3 regions of the Kitasatospora sp. NPDC029312 genome follow, and region 1 is predicted to be linked to each of the others. Evidence: riboswitches for the same ligand, from Rfam matches in the RefSeq annotation. Region 1 holds a riboswitch; each other region holds the start of a gene.
What was found. Region 1 has a riboswitch for cobalamin ahead of ACZ4WV_RS21955 (cobalamin biosynthesis protein). Riboswitches for the same ligand answer to the same signal wherever they lie in the genome.
Positions count from the first base shown of each region.

Region 2: it holds a riboswitch for cobalamin, as region 1 does, so the genes downstream of both, ACZ4WV_RS02125 (ribonucleoside-diphosphate reductase subunit alpha) here and ACZ4WV_RS21955 (cobalamin biosynthesis protein) in region 1, are expected to answer to the same signal.
Region 3: it holds a riboswitch for cobalamin, as region 1 does, so the genes downstream of both, nicT (Nickel transporter NicT) here and ACZ4WV_RS21955 (cobalamin biosynthesis protein) in region 1, are expected to answer to the same signal.

Region 1 is NZ_JBVHXY010000026.1:85,832-91,602, reverse strand. Features, by position in the region: gene ACZ4WV_RS21970 (hypothetical protein) at 1-249, opposite strand, end outside; gene ACZ4WV_RS21965 (alpha/beta hydrolase) at 834-1,964, opposite strand; gene ACZ4WV_RS21960 (transcriptional regulator) at 2,083-2,775, opposite strand; cobalamin riboswitch at 2,973-3,101, shown strand; gene ACZ4WV_RS21955 (cobalamin biosynthesis protein) at 3,201-4,163, shown strand; gene ACZ4WV_RS21950 (cobyric acid synthase) at 4,160-5,698, shown strand; gene ACZ4WV_RS21945 (putative cobaltochelatase) at 5,695-5,771, shown strand, end outside.
Region 2 is NZ_JBVHXY010000002.1:124,535-130,305, reverse strand. Features, by position in the region: gene ACZ4WV_RS02140 (hypothetical protein) at 1-295, opposite strand, end outside; gene ACZ4WV_RS02135 (glycoside hydrolase family 26 protein) at 451-1,905, opposite strand; gene ACZ4WV_RS02130 (hypothetical protein) at 2,045-2,971, opposite strand; cobalamin riboswitch at 3,502-3,633, shown strand; gene ACZ4WV_RS02125 (ribonucleoside-diphosphate reductase subunit alpha) at 3,825-5,771, shown strand, end outside.
Region 3 is NZ_JBVHXY010000029.1:56,800-62,570, forward strand. Features, by position in the region: gene ACZ4WV_RS23205 (AAA family ATPase) at 1-741, shown strand, start outside; gene ACZ4WV_RS23210 (hypothetical protein) at 729-2,411, opposite strand; gene ACZ4WV_RS23215 (ArsR/SmtB family transcription factor) at 2,480-2,863, opposite strand; cobalamin riboswitch at 2,945-3,138, shown strand; gene nicT (Nickel transporter NicT) at 3,171-4,283, shown strand; partial or broken gene ACZ4WV_RS23225 (hypothetical protein) at 4,340-4,627, opposite strand; gene ACZ4WV_RS23230 (type B 50S ribosomal protein L31) at 4,749-4,997, opposite strand; gene rpmG (50S ribosomal protein L33) at 5,065-5,229, opposite strand; gene ACZ4WV_RS23240 (M24 family metallopeptidase) at 5,403-5,771, shown strand, end outside.

The DNA of each region.
Region 1 (5,771 bases):
CCCGGCGCCGCCGTCGCGGGCCTCCACCAGGCCGACCAGCAGCGCCTGGCCCCAGGCCTTGGCGGCGGCGCCGACCGTCATGGCCAGCGCGCGGCCCGCCGCCCGGGCGTCCTCCGGGAGCAGTTCGCCGCGCTTGTCGACCTCGTCCAGCTCCCCGGCCCAGCGGGCGATCCGGACGGCGTCCACCAGCATCCGACGGGCCAGCGGCGCGAGCTCGGCCGGCGCGGGGAAGCCGTCCGGCACGGGCACCCGGCCCCGGCCGGGCGCCGGCGCGGGTCCTCGTCGCCGGGGTACACCGGCCCCGCCCGGCCTGCCACCGGCGGGCCGGTGGGCCGTACCGGGGAGACGGGTCACCGTCGCACCGGTACCGATCGTCGGCGGGAGCGGGGCATCACGGTCGCGCGGGTTCCGAGACGTCACGTCGAGCAGTCTTCCCCTTGCACCGGCCTTCTGTCACATCCGGTTGTCCGTACGACCGGGAGACCGGTGGCGGCACCTCCGCAAGACCGGGCAACAGAGGCAAACCGCCTGGCCGGAAACGTGTGGCGGGGTCATGCCAGGGTTGCGCAGGGGTGTCGCGGTACTCGTTCGGCCGGTCACGGTGCGTGGCGGAGCGGCGGGGTGCGGGCAGTCGCGACGGGTGGGATCCGGCCAGGCGGCATGTGCCGTCGGGCGGGGCGCTCGGCGTGGGAAGTCGGCCGGGCCGACTTCCCGTGCGCACATGGGGGGCGTGCGCAGAGGGTGCCGCCCGGACGAAACAGTCGAACAGGCTCCCGGCCGGGTGGGGTCCGCTTCACGCGTTCAGGGCGCGGGTCGGCTGGCCCCGGGTTGCTTCAGAGCAGCGGGGTGAGCCAGCGCCGGAGCAGTTCGGTGTAGTGGTCGGGGTCGGAGTTCCACAGCGCGGCGTGGTCCGCGCCCGGGAAGGTCTGCAGGTTGACCAGCTGGGGGCGGGCGGCGGCGAGGCGCTGGGCGGCGCTGAACGGGGCGGTCCGGTCGCTGGGGCTGTGCAGCACCAGGGCGGGCACGTGCAGGTCCGCGCCCTCGGCGAGGCGGGAGAAGTCGGCGAGGTCGACGCCGGTGCGGCCCCCGGCCGCGAGCGCCCCGAGTTCGGAGGCGGCACCGGTGAAACCGGCCCGCGCGGCGTCCCGGCGGGCCGAGGCGGGGAGGTCGAGGACGGGCGAGTCCAGGATCAGCCCGCTGACCGCGTTCGCCCAGGCGGAGCGGGCCGCCGTGTGCAGCACCATGGTCGCGCCCAGCGACCAGCCGTAGAGGATCACCCGTCCGGCGTCGCGGTCGAGCGCCAGCCGCACCGCCGACTCGACGTCGCGCCACTCGGTCGCGCCGAAGTGGCTGAAGCCGTCCGGGGAGGCGGGGGCGCCCTCGTCCCCGCGGTAGGTGACGGCCAGCACGGGCAGGCCGAGGCGGTCGAGCAGCGGCAGGACCGGCAGGGTCTGCTGGCGGTCGGCCTCCGTGCCGTGCACCAGGACCACCCAGGTGCCGCGCTTGCCTTCGAGGTGCCAGGCCGGGAGGGCGCCCAGCTCGCCGCGGGCGCTGGTCTCGGCGAAGGCGAGGCCGAGCGCCTCGGTGGGGTTGCCGAGCAGCACCCGGGGAGTGAAGCGGACCTCGGTGCCCGGCGTCAGGGTGCCCCGGTCCGCGCGGACCAGCCGCCGGGTGACGCCCCGCTCGTCGCTGTGCAGGATGTCCTCCACCACCGCGTGCCCGTGATCCGCCCACTCGACCGCCCAGCGGCCGCGCCGCAGGCTCTCCGGGCGACGGGTGAAGGTGACCCGCCCGGCGCCGAGGCTCTGCACCAGGATCGGGCCGCTCTCCTGCACGGCCGTCCCCGCGTCCGGCCCGGAGCCCGGTCGGACCATCCGCTCGGAGGCCCGGCGGCCGATCACCAGGACGGCGGCCCCGGCCCCCACGGCGGCGGCCGCCACCACGGCTGCGGTTCCCCAACGCATATCGTTCCCCGCTCTGCTTCACGGACCGGACGGTGTTCGTGCACCAGTTCACCGGGGCCCGGCACCCTCCGGCCACCGGACTGGTCCGTCCGGGGCACGAAAGGCCGAAAAACAACGGTCAGACGGGAATGATCGTCGGCTGCGCCGCGAGGAGCTCCCAGAAGCGCGGGGTGACGGGCACGGCGGGCGTGCGGGGCCCGCTGGGCATGCCCCAGTGGGCGGGGACGTGGTGCTCCTGGCTCAGGGCGACCACGACGGCGGTGAGCTCCTGCTCGGCGACGGGGACGAGCCGGGCGAGCGCGCGCAGGTGCGGCTGCCAGCGGCCCGCGACGCACTGGCGCAGCAGGCGGTCGAGCGCCTCGGCCCGGCCGGTGGCCTCGACCAGCTCGGTCAGCCGCAGGCCCAGCACCACGGCGAGGGCGTACGTCTGCTCCACGTCCCCGTCCCACCGGCCGGTCAGTTCGGCCTGCTGGTAGGTGGGCAGCAGCATGCCGACGCGTTCGGCGACCGTCTCCTGGGGGAGCTCCCGGGCGAGGCGGTGGTCCCGCAGACCGGTCGGGCGGGCGCCCATGAGATCGGCCGCGGAGCACCACAGGGCGCGGGCGAGGGCGATGAACTCGGCCTCGCCCGGGCGCAGCTCCCCGCGCTCCCAGGCGAGGACGTGGCCGGCCAGGAGCCGTACCCCGTGGGCGGCCATGCCCTCGGCGACCTGTTCGGGGGTCAGGCCGAGGCCGACCCGGTAGGTGCGAGCGGCCTCGGGCGAGAACGGCACCGGAAGCGGGGCGGCGGCGGGGGACTTTCTGCGGCGCATGGCACCGAACCGTAGGTGCGCCGCTCGGCGCGCCCCCAGCCCCCGAACGCACGAACCGCGGCTGACGGGCCCTTGGCCGCGCTGGTCGATCGCACAGTATGGAACCCCGCTCTCCGTGTGACCAACCCCTCCGTGACCTCGGTTGACGCGTGGATCAGCCGCGTGATGGGATCCTGGGGCCAAACGGAGGCATGGAGAGGAAGCCGGTGCGAGTCCGGCGCGGTCCCGCCACTGTCACCGGGGAGCACGCTCGGAAGATGCCACGGCGGCCCGTCAGAAGCTGCTGGAAGGCCCGGGGGTGCGTCCGACCCGGAAGCCAGGAGACTCTCGCCCCCGGTACGTCGATCCAGGGCGCGGACCCTGAGTGAGGACACCCACGCGATGCAGGCTGCCCCGCCCCGCCGGACCCCGAGCTGCCCGCCGCCGTGCGCCCGCTGACCCGCGCCACCGCCTTCGCGGTGGGCGCCGTCGCGGGCTACGCCGCCGACGCCCGCTTCGCCGACCCCCGCCGCGGCCACCCGGTCGCCCTCTTCGGCAGCGCCGCGGCCCGCCTGGAGCGGCGCCTGTGGCGCGACGACCGCGCGGCCGGGGCGGCGTACACGGCGCTGTGCGTGGGCGCGGTCGCGGCCGGCGCGCTCGCCCTGGACCGTACGGTCGGGCGGCGTCCGTCGGGCCGGGCGGCGCTGGCCGCGGCGGCCACCTGGACGGTGCTCGGCGGCACCTCGCTGACCCGGGAGGCCCGGACCATCGGACGTTCGCTCGCGGCAGGCGATCTGACGGCCGCGCGGGAGCGGCTGCCGCACCTGTGCGGGCGGGACCCGAGCGCGTTGGACGGCCAGCAGATCGCCCGGGCGGTGGTCGAGTCGGTGGCCGAGAACACCGCCGACGCCGTGGTGAACGCGCTGACCTGGGGCACCCTCGCGGGCACGCCCGGCCTGCTCGCCTTCCGCGCGGTGAACACCCTGGACGCGATGGTGGGCCACCGCTCGCCCCGCCACGCCCGCTTCGGCTGGGCCTCGGCCCGGCTGGACGACGTCGTGGGGTGGCCGGGCGCCCGGCTGACGGCGCTGCTGACGGTGGCCGCCGCCCCGGAGCCCCGGACGGCCTGGCGGATCTGGCGGCGCGACGGTTCCGCGCACCCGAGCCCGAACGCCGGTCAGGCCGAGTCGGCCTTCGCCGGCGCGGTGGGCGTACGGCTGGGCGGAACGCTGCGGTACGGCGAACGGCTGGAGCACCGCCCGGTCCTGGGCGCGGAGTTGCGGCCGGTGACGGTGGACGACATCGAGCGGGCCTGCACGCTGTCCCGGCGGGTGGGCGCGCTGGCCCTGGGTACGACGGTCGCGGGGCACGTCCTGCTGCGGCTCCTGGTGAAGAGGAGTGGGACATGACGAACGCGCTGCTGGTCGCCGGGACGACCTCGGACGCGGGCAAGAGCGTGGTGACGGCCGGGATCTGCCGCTGGCTGGCACGCCAGGGCGTGCGGGTCGCGCCGTTCAAGGCGCAGAACATGTCGCTGAACTCCTTCGTGACCGCCGACGGCGCCGAGATCGGCCGTGCCCAGGCGATGCAGGCGCAGGCCGCCCGGGTGGAGCCGGAGGCGGCGATGAACCCGGTGCTGCTCAAGCCGGGCGCGGACGGCCGCAGCCAGGTGGTGCTGCTCGGCCGGCCGGTCGCCGAGGTCGGCGCGCTGGACTACCGGGAGCGCAAGCCCGTCCTGCTGGAACGCGCCCTGGAGTGCCTGGCGGACCTGCGCCGCCGCTTCGAGGTGGTGGTGTGCGAGGGCGCCGGCTCGCCCGCCGAGATCAACCTGCGCGACCGGGACATCGCCAACATGGGCCTGGCCACGGCCGCCGGACTGCCCGTCGTGGTGGTGGGCGACATCGACCGCGGCGGGGTGTTCGCGGCGATGTACGGGACGCTGGCGCTGCTGTCGGCCGAGGACCAGAGGCACGTCGCGGGCTGGTTCGTCAACAAGTTCCGCGGCGACGCCCGGCTGCTGGCACCCGGTCTGGAGATGCTGCACGGGCTGACCGGCCGCCCGGTGCTGGGCACGCTGCCGATGCTGCCGGGCCTGTGGCTGGACGCCGAGGACTCGCTCGACCTGTCCACGGTGGTGGACCGGGTGGACGGCCGCGGGCCGCTCGGCGCGGACGTGCTGCGGGTCGCCGTGGTGCGCTTCCCCCGGCTGTCCAACTTCACCGACGTGGACGCGCTGGCGCAGGAGCCGGGCGTGCTGGTGCGCTGGGCGACCAGGCCGGAGGAGCTGGCCGACGCCGACCTGGTGGTGCTGCCCGGCACCCGGGCCACCGTGGCGGACCTCGCCTGGCTGCGCGGACGCTGCCTGGAGCCGGCCCTGAAGGCGCGGGCGGCGGCCGGGCTGCCGATCCTCGGGGTCTGCGGCGGGTACCAGATGCTGGCGCGCTCGATCGACGACGAGGTGGAGTCCGGGGCGGGGCTGGTCGACGGGCTCGGCCTGCTGCCGACCCGCGTGCGGTTCGGCCCCGCGAAGGTGCTCGCCCGGCCGGCCGGCGAGGCGTACGGGCAGCGCGTCGAGGGCTACGAGATCCACCACGGAATCGTCGCCGTCGAGGGCGGCGAGGCCTTCGTCTCCGACGGCCGAGGGCGGGGTCTGGACGGCTGCCGGGTCGGCCCGGTCTGGGGCACCACCTGGCACGGCGTGCTGGAGAACGACGGCTTCCGCCGTGAACTCCTGCGCGAGACCGCCGCCTTGGCCGGCCGGGCGTTCGTCCCGGCGCCGGACACCTGCTTCGCCGAGGCGCGCGAGGCTCGGCTGGACCGGCTGGGCGACCTGATCGAGGAGCACGCGGACACCGACGCGCTGTGGAAGCTGATCGAGGGCGGGGTGCCGGCGGCCGGATCGCTGCCGTTCCTGTCGCCCGGGGCACCTGGGAGTGACGCATGACTGACGTCCGCTATCCGTTCACCGCGATCGTCGGCATGGCCGACCTGCGGCTCGGGCTGCTGCTGAACGCGGT
Region 2 (5,771 bases), on a different contig from region 1:
CACCGGTCAGGCTGCGCACCCGGTTGTAGCCCTCGACGAGCGCCACGCCTGCCGCCACCCCGAGCGCCCAGTCGCGCCCGCGCCACAGGAGGATCCCCGAAAGCAGGTAGAGCAGGCCGTAGTTGAGGCTCCCCGTCTCGGCGGCCACCGAGGAGCCGCCGTAGTAGAAGATGCCCTTGACGTACGCGGCGAAGCCGACCTGGCCGAAGCAGTTGTACGCCGCCCAACCGAGCAGCACCGCACCCCAGCCGACCGCGAGACCACCGGCCCCGCGTATCGGACCTGTCTGTGCCATCCCCTACCCCCGCCCCTTCGGACCTTCACCCGACCGTGCACCCAGTCCTCGGTTTCGCCGCCACAGGATGCCACACGCCGCAACGGACCCGGAATTCCACCCGTTCGACGAATCCTGGAGCGTCCCCAAGCGTCCCGGCGCGAACCCGGTGGACCTCACCGGACGTGCAGCCCGCCCCAGTCGACGGTCCCGCCGAACGCGCCGGAGCCGCCGGTGATCGCCAACGGGCTGTGGTAGGTCGCGTTGACGTCCGCGGCCGGGTTGCGCGGCTGATCCGGGGTCAGGTTGGCGGCGGTGAGCGACTGTCCCCAGACCGTCCAGATCGTCCAGGGTGTGCGCCGCAGGGTGTCCGGCTGGCGGGAGTTGACGGGGACGGCGAAGGACTCGGCCAGGATCCGCGGCTTGTCGTAGGCGGCGAGCCCGTCGTAGTAGCGCTTGGTCCACACCTCGCCGGTGCCGATCGGGTGCGCCGGGCTGCCGCTGTAGTCGTCGACGCCGACGACGTCGACGTACTGGGTGCCCGGGTAGTAGTCCCACGGGTCCACGCCCGGGGCGCCGTCCCAGGACACCGGCGTCCAGACGAACAGCAGGTTGTGCAGGCCCCTCGTCTCCACCAGGTACTTGTAGGTGATCTTCCACAGTGCCTGGTAGTCGGCCGGATTCTGGCCCGCCCACCAGAACCTGCGGGAGCAGTCCTGCACGTTCATCTCGTGGTAGGGGCGCAGCAGCACCGGCACGTCGTGGGCGGCCAGGTACTCCAGGTGGTCGGCCAGGTACGACAGGTCGGTGATCAGCGCGCGGTACTCGGCGGTGTCGTGCGCGGCGTCCACGACCCGGCCGAACCAGCCGGGGTCCTTCGCCGCCGGGGAGTTGGCGCAGAGCACCCGGTCGAAGGACTTGACGTCCGATCCGGGGTAGGGCTCGTGGAAGGACATGCCGACGATCCCGGCCGGGGCGCCGCCGTTGTCGGGCAGTTCGGTGGTGCTGCCGTCGCAGTTCGGCTGGACGCCGGAGCTGTCGTAGGTGCCGTCGTCGGCGCGCGGGTGGCCGGACCAGACGGCGGCCATCAGGTCGACGGCGTCGTCGGTGTACTGCCAGCCGGCCCGGCAGGTGGGCCAGCGGCCGGCGGAGTAGGAGCGCGGATTGCCCACGCCCCAGGCGTTCTGGCCGTAGCCGGGGCCGAGGTCGGTCTCCAGGAAGCCCGGCAGCTTCCCGGTGATGTCGGCGGCCTTCTTGTAGTAGTAGCCGACCTGTTTGGTGCCGCGGTAGTCGCCGTACTCGGGGTTGTTGCGCTCGTTGTGCGCTTCGACGTGCTGGCCGATCACCGTTCCGCCGCTCTGCCCGGTGCGGGCCTGGCGCTCCAGGTCGGTGAGGAACTGGTCGACGGCGCGGGCGTTCGGCGAGGCCTGCGGGTCACGGGCGAGCAGGTCCCGCCCCACGTCGGGCGGCAGGGTGCGCCCCGGGGCGCCGACCGACACCGGTACCCGCAGGGGCTGGGTCGCGTCGATCCGGTCGTCCCGGCCCAGCAGCGCGAAGGTGCCCGCGACGACCACGATCCCGGCCGCGGCCAGGACGGCGGACTTGCCGCGCAGGGCATTGGGCAGGGCCACGACCGCTCCTCCGGTTGCTCGCCGGTACCGACCCCCACGGACGCAACCGGAACACGCGTACGAAAAACTCCGATGAGAGCCTGCCACACTCCCCCGGTCCCGGCGAACGCGTCCGCCGGCACCGGGATGCCGGCGTAGCTCAGCCGGCCGGGGTGGCCGCCGGCGTGCCCTGGGATCCGGGCGTGGCGGAGCCCGCCGCCTTGGCCCGCTGGAGCAGCCGGCCCTTCACGTGCTCGGCGAACCCGGAGGCCGCCGCCGTCGCGGTGGCGTCGGGGGCGTTGCCGCCCTTCGCCGAGCCCTCGACGGTGAAGTAGGCGTACCGGCCGAGGCTGCTGTGGGTGCCGGTGCAGCCGGCGTTGGCGCAGAACGCCGGGGCCCCGGGCGCGGGAAGGCCCTTGAGCTGGCCGGTGTAGTTCTTCATCGCGGTCTCGGCCTGGATCTTGTGGTCGAAGACGGCGGCGCCGACGGTCACCGCGCTGTCGCCGGAGACGTACGTCGCCCGGAGCACCTTCTGGCAGCCCTGGTCACCGAGGACCTTGCCCAGCCCGCCGGTGGTGGAGTTGCCGTCCCAGCAGGGCTGGTCCAGGGAGACCACGGTCCGGGTCCAGGTCGCGCCGTTGATCGTCACCTGCGTCGCGGAGAACAGCGCCCCCGCGTCCTGCGGCGCCGGGTCGGTGGCGGCCTCCCAGATCGGCTTCGACGGGTCGTCACCCTGGCCGCCCGGGCTCGCGCTCGACGGGCCGGGGGTCGGGCGGCCGGAGGTGGCCGCCACGGTGGGGGTCGGGCCGCCGCCGGTCTTGCCGGGGTCGCCCTTCTTGCCGAGCAGCACCGCACCGCCCGCGACCAGGCCGCCCACCACGACGACCGCGGCCACGACGCCGATGACCTTCATCCGGCGCTTGCGCTTGGCGGCGGCCTCGTTGCGGTTCGCCAGCGCCTCCCAGTCCGGCTCGACGCGCTGCGGCGGCACGGGCTGCGGCGGGGGCTGCTGCTGCCACTGCGGGGCGGCCATCGGCTGCACCGGCTGGTGCTGCGGCTGGGCCTGCGGCGCCATCGGCTGCGGCACGGGCTGGGGTTGCGGCACTGGTTGGGCCTGCGGCTGCGCGACCGGCTGCGGCTGCGGCACAGCCGGAACGGGCTGCGGGAGCGGCTGCGCGGACGGCACCACCGGCCCGTAGGAGGCCGGCGGCGGGCCGAAACCGCCGCTCGGCGGCGGCACCGGGCCCGGCCCCGCCGGCTGATGATTCCGTGCGTCCCCCGACCCGGCGGGGGGCGTTCCCTGCGGCCCCTGCCCAGGTACGCCAGTTCCGTCGCTCATGCGCCCAGATCGTAGGGCATCCCCCCGACCACCGGTCCCCCCGGTGACCGTTCCGTATCGAAACCAGGACGGGCGCCGGCCGGATCCGGCCCTGACGTCGGGTCGGCCGCGCCCGGCCGGGGCGCGGATCGGCTCGGGCCCGGGGCGGATCAGGGACGGTCCGACGCCCGGATCCGGCCCCCGGAAGGCCACGAACGGCCGCCCGCCCGGTACCGCCGGTCATCGTTCCGACACACCGCGCCGCACAACATCTGGTGCCGCATCACCGAGACACCACTACATGTATGCTCACTCCTGCTGTCGATGCAGGGGAACCCGGTGCGAATCCGGGACTGCCCCGCAGCGGTGTGCGGGCGGCTCCAGCAGCCGTGTCCGCGAGTCCGAGTACCTGCCGGCGGCGTGCGCCACGGCCCTCCCGCAGAGGCCGCGCCAGCACGAGCAGTACCCCTCCGGGCCTCGCGGGCGGGCCGGGGAGACACCGTCGCGCGACGCGTTCAGCGTTCGCGCCGTGCTCCCCTGCCCAGATCGGCCCGGTGCCACCCGATCACGCCGCCGATCGCCGCCAGGAGAGAGCGCCTTGACCACCGCTGCCTCAGCCACCCTGCCCGCCCAGGGCACCGGCACCGCCTTCACCGACCCGACGGTCTCCGACCCCGGGGGCGCGCTGCTGCGGCTGCTCACCGACCGCAGCGCCGATCTCACCGAGGTGGACCCCGGTCATGTCGCCGCCGCCGCGCTGCGCGGCCGCCACGCCGGCTCGGACTTCGCCGAGCTGCGCGGGCTGGCCGTGGACGCCGCCGCGTCGATGATCGCCGAGGACCCCCAGTACTCGAAGCTGGCCGCCCGCCTGCTCGCCCTGGAGATCGTGGACGAGGCGAACAGCCAGGGCTCGGTCTCCTTCTCCGCCTCGATCGCCGTCGGCCACGCCGAGGGCCTGATCGGCGACACCACCGCGGCCTTCGTCGCCAAGCACGCCGCCGCCCTGGACGCGCTGATCGACGCCCACGGCGACGACCGCTTCGAGTACTTCGGGCTGCGCACCGTGCAGTCCCGCTACCTGCTGCGCCACCCGATCACCCGCAAGGTCATCGAGACCCCGCAGCACTTCCTGCTCCGCGTCGCCTGCGGCCTGGCGGTCGGCGACTCCGAGCAGTCGGTGCGCGAGGTGGCCGAACTGTACGGCCTGATGAGCCGCCTGGAGTACCTGACCTCCTCGCCGACGCTCTTCAACTCCGGCACCCGGCACCCGCAGATGTCGAGCTGCTACCTGCTCGACTCCCCGCTGGACAACCTCGACTCGATCTACAACCGCTACGCGCAGATCGCCCGGCTGTCCAAGCACGCCGGCGGCATCGGCCTGTCCTACTCGCGCATCCGCTCGCGCGGCAGCCTGATCCGCGGCACCAACGGCAAGTCCAACGGCATCGTCCCGTTCCTGCGCACCCTCGACTCCTCGGTCGCCGCGGTCAACCAGGGCGGCCGACGCAAGGGCGCGGCCTGCGTCTACCTGGAGACCTGGCACGCCGACATCGAGGAGTTCCTGGAGCTGCGCGACAACACCGGCGAGGAGGCGCGCCGCACCCACAACCTCAATCTGGCGCACTGGATCCCGGACGAGTTCATGCGCCGCGTCAACGCCAACCAGGACTGGTCGCTGTTCTCCCCGGCCGACGTCCCCGAGCTGGTCGACCTGTGGGGCGCCGACTTCGACGAGGCCTACCGCAAGGCCGAGCAGGCCGGCAAGGCCGTCCGCACCATCCCGGCGCAGACCCTCTACGCCCGCATGATGCGCACCCTCGCCCAGACCGGCAACGGCTGGATGACCTTCAAGGACGCCTCCAACCGCGCCGCCAACCAGACCGCCCTGCCGGGCCGCACGGTGCACTCCTCCAACCTGTGCACCGAGATCCTGGAGGTCACGGACGACTCCGAGACCGCCGTCTGCAACCTCGGCTCGGTCAACCTCGGCGCCCACGTGGCCGTCGGCGCCTCCGCCGACGACCTGCTGGGCGCGATGGACTGGGAGCGCCTCGACGCCACCGTCCGTACCGCCGTGACGTTCCTCGACCGCGTGGTCGACATCAACTTCTACCCGACCACCGAGGCGGGGACGTCCAACTCCCGCTGGCGCCCGGTCGGCCTCGGCGTGATGGGCCTGCAGGACGTCTTCTTCAAGCTGCGGATCGACTTCGACTCCGCCGAGGCCGCCCGCCTGTCCACGCTCATCGCCGAGCGCATCATGCTCACCGCCTACGAGCGCTCCGCCGAACTGGCCGAGCAGCTCGGCCGCCACGAGGCGTACGGCGAGACCCGCGCCGCCCGCGGCGAACTGCACATCGACCACTTCCCGAGCGCCGCCCCGCAGTGGGCCGACCGCTGGACGGCCCTGCGCGCCCGCATCGCCGAGACCGGCCTGCGCAACTCGCTGCTGCTCGCGATCGCCCCGACCGCGACCATCGCCTCGATCGCCGGCGTGTACGAGTGCATCGAGCCGCAGGTGTCCAACCTGTTCAAGCGCGAGACGCTGAGCGGCGAGTTCCTGCAGGTC
Region 3 (5,771 bases), on a different contig from region 1:
GTGGAGGCGGCGGCCGAGCAGCGCTGGCACGGGGAGGTGTGGCGGCTCTGCGAGTCGCTCTGGCCGCTGTACCACGGCCGCAAGCTCTACCAGGACTGGATCGCCACCCACCGGCTCGGCGTCGAGTCGGCCCAGTGGGACAACCAGCCGGATGCCGTGGTCCGGATGCGCAACCAGCTCGCCCGCGCCCACTACGAGCGCCGGGAGTACGGGCTCGCCGCCGAGCAGCTGGCCCTCGCCGCGGAGCAGCTGCCGCTGGTGACGGAGCGCCGGGTGGTGGGGGTGTTGCACGAGACGGACGGACTGCTCCGCCTGGCCGACGGCCGTCCGGGAGAGGCGGTGGAACGGTTCGCGCTGGCCCTGGCGGAGAACCGGGGCGACGCCCACGGCGAGATCGTCCAGAGCTACAACCTGGCGCAGGCGCTGATCGCGGACGGCCGCGCGGAGCAGGCGCTGACCGTCCTGGTGGACGCCGCGGCGCGGGCGGAGGCCACCGGGGACCAGGACATGCTGATGAAGCTGCCGCTGGTCCTCGCCCGGGCCCACCGCGCGCTCGGGCGGCTGGACCTCGCCGTCGCCGCGGCCGGGGACTGCGCCCGCCGGGCCGGGGAGCGCGGGCTGTACTCGAAGGAGGCCCAGGCCCACACCCTGCTGGTCGCCCTGGCCGAGGAGTTGGACGATCGGGAGCTGGCGGAGCGCAGCCGCGCCCGGCTGCGGGAGCTCGCGGGTCAGCAGGGCTGAGGCTCCGTACGGAAGGACACCCGGGTGCGGTGCTCCCCGGTGCGGACGGTGAGGCCGTGCTCGGGCAGGCCGGTCGGGTCGCCGCCGTCGGTGAGCCAGCAGGCGACGGCGGAGCCGAGCAGCAGGGGGTCGAGGGCGGGGTCGGCGCAGCCGAAGTCCCGTTCGGCGACGGCTTCCAGCAGCAGGCCGGTGCGCAGCCGGAGCAGGTGGCGGGCCGGACCGAGGGCGGCCACCGCGACGGCGAGGCCGGGGAGTGCGGCGGCGGTGTCGGCGAGCCAGTGGGCGGCGGGGCGTTCGGCGCGCGGCTCGGTGCGGGCGAGGACCTCGGCGGTGTAGCGCAGGGCGTCGCCCGGGTGGTCGTCGGTGAGCGCGTGGAAGCCGCGCGGGGTGTGGTCGCCCGGGTCGAAGGGGTAGCGCCGCAGGCTGACCTCCGTGCCCTCGCTGCCGCCTTCGACGTCGTAGGCGGTGGGGCCGTCGGTGGTGCCGGGGCGCGGCACGGGCTTGGGGTAGGGCGGCAGGAAGGGCTCGTCCTCGGGCTCGTCCAGGTGCTCCAGGAACGAGTAGAGCAGCGGGCGCAGCAGCCGGGCGGACTCGCCGCGGTGGGCGAGCGCGCGGTCGGTGACGTCGCTCAGGTCGGCCGGGTCCTGGGCGAGGGCCTGTTCGAGCTGGGCGGCGAGGTCGCCGTCGGGGTCGAGGACGGGCGCGGCCTGGCCGAAGGCGTAGCCGGGGGAGCGCGGGTCGAGTTCGTCGGCGCCGGTGGCGACGAGCAGGGTGCGGCGGCCGAGGGCGGCGCCGTAGACGGAGACCGAGCCGTGGTCGCCGATCAGGCAGTCGGCGGCGACGAGCGCGGCCTGCCAACCCTGGTGCGGCGGGATCAGCCGCAGGCCCGTCCGGTGGGCGTCGGCGAGCAGGGACTCGGGGTCGTGCCGGCTCCAGATGTTGGGGTGCAGCACGACGGCGACGGTGTACTCGTCGGCGGGCAGCCGGCGGGCCAGGTTCCGGGGCAGGTCGGGGCGGCGGCCGAATAACGAGTGGGCGCTCCAGGTCGAGTTGACGACGACGAGTCGGCGGCCGTCGACGGCGCCGAGGGCGGCGCGGTAGGCGTCACGGGAGCGCTCGCTGCCGAGCATCCGGTCGAAGCACGGGTCACCGACGACCCGGGCGACGTCCACCGCCTCGGGGCAGGAGGTGCGCAGCCGGTCCAGCTGCTCGGGGTGGGAGAGACCGAGGACGTCCACGAACACCCGGCCCCGGTGGGTCAGTTCCTTGCGGGACAGGCCCGCGGAGCTGACCGTGTCACCGGTGGACTCGGTGACCAGGCGGTTGTAGCCGGCGCCGTGCGGCAGGACGACGAGCCGGGCGTCCAGCCGGTGCATGGAGGCGTGGACGGCGCAGGCGACGGCCAGGTCGAAGCGGTGCCGGAGGGCGTCCTCCCAGTCCAGCACGGTGTAGCCGGGCAGGCCGCGCAGGTACTCGGTCAGGCCGCCGTCGGCGAAGACGGAGCCGGGGTTGACGGTGACGTACCGCTCGATGCCGTCCCGGTGCAGCAGGCTGAGGACGTCCAGGACCCTCGTCGCGGAGGTGAGGGTGCGGGCGACAGCCAGCACGCGGGCCTTGACCGGGCGGGTGTTCCAGCGGTCGGCGGGCCAGACGTGGGGGTGGGACGGCACCTCATGATCGTACTCATCCGGCCGCGCCGAGGCGCCGCTTCCTGAGGGACGGGCAGTCCGAGTGTCGGTCAGCCCGCAGCTGCGGTCGGCTCGTGGTGCTCGCCGGCGGCGCACTCGTCGAGGAGGGGGCGCATGCCCTCGTCGACGAGCCGGTAGCGCACCACGCGTCCGTCCTTGTCCCCGGCGACCACGCCGGCCGTGCGGAGCAGGCGCAGGGCCTGGGAGACGGCGGGGTCGCGCATGCCGGTGGCGACCGCGAGGTCGCTGACGGCGAGCGGGCCGGCCCGGTGCAGGGCGAGCAGCAGGGCGAGCCGTCCGGGGTCGGCGAGCAGGGAGAACCGCTCGGCCCAGGAGCGGACGTGCGCGGTGTCGCCGATCGCGGCGATGGCCTCGCAGACCCGGTGCCCGTCGATGGTGCGGTGGCCCGCGCGGTCGGCCGGTACGAGATGCATGCGCACATTCTTGCAGGCAGGGCCCTGTGATCCTGAACACCTGCACAGGTGCGCAGCCTTGCGAGGGTGGAGCCGGGCCCCTACGGTGTTGCCCGCCGTGGTGCTCGGGAAGACCGGTGGCGGACCTCCAGGGGTCCCAGTCCGGAGCGGCCCTCGCCACTGTGATCGGGGGACAGTTGTCCGGACCCTACGTGCCACTGGGCGCTTCGTGCGCCTGGGAAGGCGGGTCCGGAAGCCCCGTAAGCCAGGAGACCGGCCACGGCATCTCACGAAGTCATTCCACGAGGTGCTGGAGCGTGATCCGCAGATGACCCTGCCCGAAACCGCCGTCCCGACCGAGGCGGCCCCTTCCGTCCTGCCCACGTTCAGATGGAAGCGCGAGGACACCGTCCGCACGGCGGGGCTGATGGCGGTGATCCTGGCCATGCACGTGGTGGCCTTCGGGACGCTCGTCTTCCTGGTCGCGCCCCACGAGTACGCGGTCGGCACCCAGGTCTTCGGGGTGGGCCTGGGCATCACCGCGTACACCCTCGGCATGCGGCACGCCTTCGACGCCGACCACATCGCGGTGATCGACAACACCACCCGCAAGCTGATGGCGGACGGCAAGCGGCCGGTCTCGGTCGGGTTCTGGTTCGCGCTCGGGCACTCCTCGATGGTGGTCGTGATGGCCGCCCTGGTGGCGGGCGGCGCCCAGCTGGCGAACACGCTGATGGACGACGACTCGGCCACCCACAAGTGGCTCGGACTGGTCGGCACCACGGCCTCCGGCGCCTTCCTCTACCTGATCGGCGCGCTCAACCTGGCGGCGCTGCTCGGCATCCTCAAGGTGTTCCGCTCGATGCGGGCCGGGCGGTTCGACGAGGCGGAGCTGGAGGAGCACCTCAACTCGCGCGGCTTCATGGCCCGGGTGCTGAACCGCGCGACCCGCTCCATCACCCGGCCGGGGCAGATGTTCCCGGTGGGCATGGTGCTGGGACTGGGCTTCGACACCGCGACCGAGGTCACCCTGATGGTGATGGCCGGTTCGGGCGCGGCGGCCGGGCTGCCCTGGTACGCGATCGTCTGCCTGCCGCTGCTGTTCGCGGCCGGGATGAGCCTGTTCGACACCCTGGACGGGACCTTCATGAACTTCGCGTACCAGTGGGCGTTCTCCAACCCGGTGCGCAAGGTGTACTACAACCTGACCATCACTGGGCTGTCGATCGCCGTGGCGTTCATCATCGGCACCATCGAACTGGTCGGGGTGCTGCACGAGAAGCTCGACCTGACCGACCCGGTCACCGGGTTCATCTCGGACATCTCCCTGGACAACGTCGGGTACGCGATCGCCGGGCTGTTCGTGGTGGTGTGGGCCGCGGCGATCGCGTACTGGAAGCTGGCCGGCGTCGAGAAGCGCTGGACGGTGGAGCGCTCCTGAGCCGCCGTTGCAGGGCCGCGGTCGGGGGGCGGGGGCCGCGGCCCGGCTCAGGCGGAGGCGAGCAGCAGTCCGCCGCCGGCCGAGGCCTGGGAGAGCAGGGCCATGTCGGCGCCGAAGCCGAACGCGGCGGCCAGGGTGAGCACCAGGGCGGTGCGGGCGGCGGACGGCCCGCCGCGCTCGGGGCCGCCGGCCAGCACCACGCCGACCACGGCCACCGCGCTCCCGGCCAGCTGGACGAGCCCCGGCCGTTCGCCGAGCGCGAGTCCGACGCCGACCGGCACTGCGACGCCGACGGTGGCGGGCGGGGAGACGACGCCCATCGGGCCGAGCGCGAGCGCCCGGTAGCGGGCTGACGGCTGCTGCGGCTGACCATGGTGGTGTCCGTCCCGCCGCCGCGCTGACGGCCTTCCGTCGTGCCGCGACGGCGCCTCCCCGGATCGCGGGAGACGCCGTCGCGGCTGCTGGTCAGTGCCGGTCGCCGTAGCGGCGGCGGAACTGCTCGACCCGCCCGGCGGTGTCGAGCACCCGGGACTGGCCGGTGTAGAAGGGGTGGCTCGCCGAGGAGATCTCCACGTCGATCACCGGGTAGGTGCGGCCGTCCTCCCACTCGACCGTCTTCTCGCCGGTGGCCGTGGAGCGGGAGAGGAAGGAGAGGCCGCCGACCTTGTCGCGGAAGACGACCGGACGGTAGCTCGGGTGGATTCCGGACTTCATGGGGAGCTCCTGTCTGGTGCGGGAGGGGAGGGGCGTCCTGCGGGAGGGCACCCGGCGGAGCGGCGGCTCAGCGCTCTTCGCGGAAGTCGACGTGCCGGCCGGCGGCCGGGTCGTACTTGCGCAGCACCATCCGGTCCGGGTCGTTCCGGCGGCTCTTGCGGGTCACGTACGTGTAGCCGGTGTCGGCGGTGGAGCGGAGCTTGATCACGGGGCGCAGTTCGCTGCGGGCCATCGGTTTCCTCCTCGGCCTGGGACGGCGGACCCGAACCGGGGTGCCGGACTGGAGCCGCGGTTCGGAATGGATGTCATTTTCACTTGGCTCAACGCGGCCTCCGCCGCGCCCATTCCCGCACCGGCGGGGGTGCTCGGCGGGCGGTTCGGGCCGGGGGTTCGTAGGCTCGACGCATGGCGGATGCGTACGCGGGGCGGCGGGAGCGGGTGCGGGAGCACTGCAGTGCGGCCGGGGCCGACGCGGCGCTGGTCACCCGGGCGGCGAACGTCCGGTACCTGACGGGCTGCGCGCCCTGCGGGGCCACGCTGCTGCTCACCCCGGACCGGGTGCTGCTGGCGCTGCCGGACGACCTGCCGCCGGACGACTCCGGGGAGCACCTGATCGCCCCCGACGTCGTCCAGGTGCCGGTGTCGGCCGGGTCGGACACCGCGCTGGCCGCCGCGGCCGCCGCCGCCCGGCTGGGGGTGCGAGCCCTGGCCGTGGAGGAGCACGACCTGACCGTCACCCGGCACCGGGCGGTCGGGAGCCTGGTGGACGGGGCC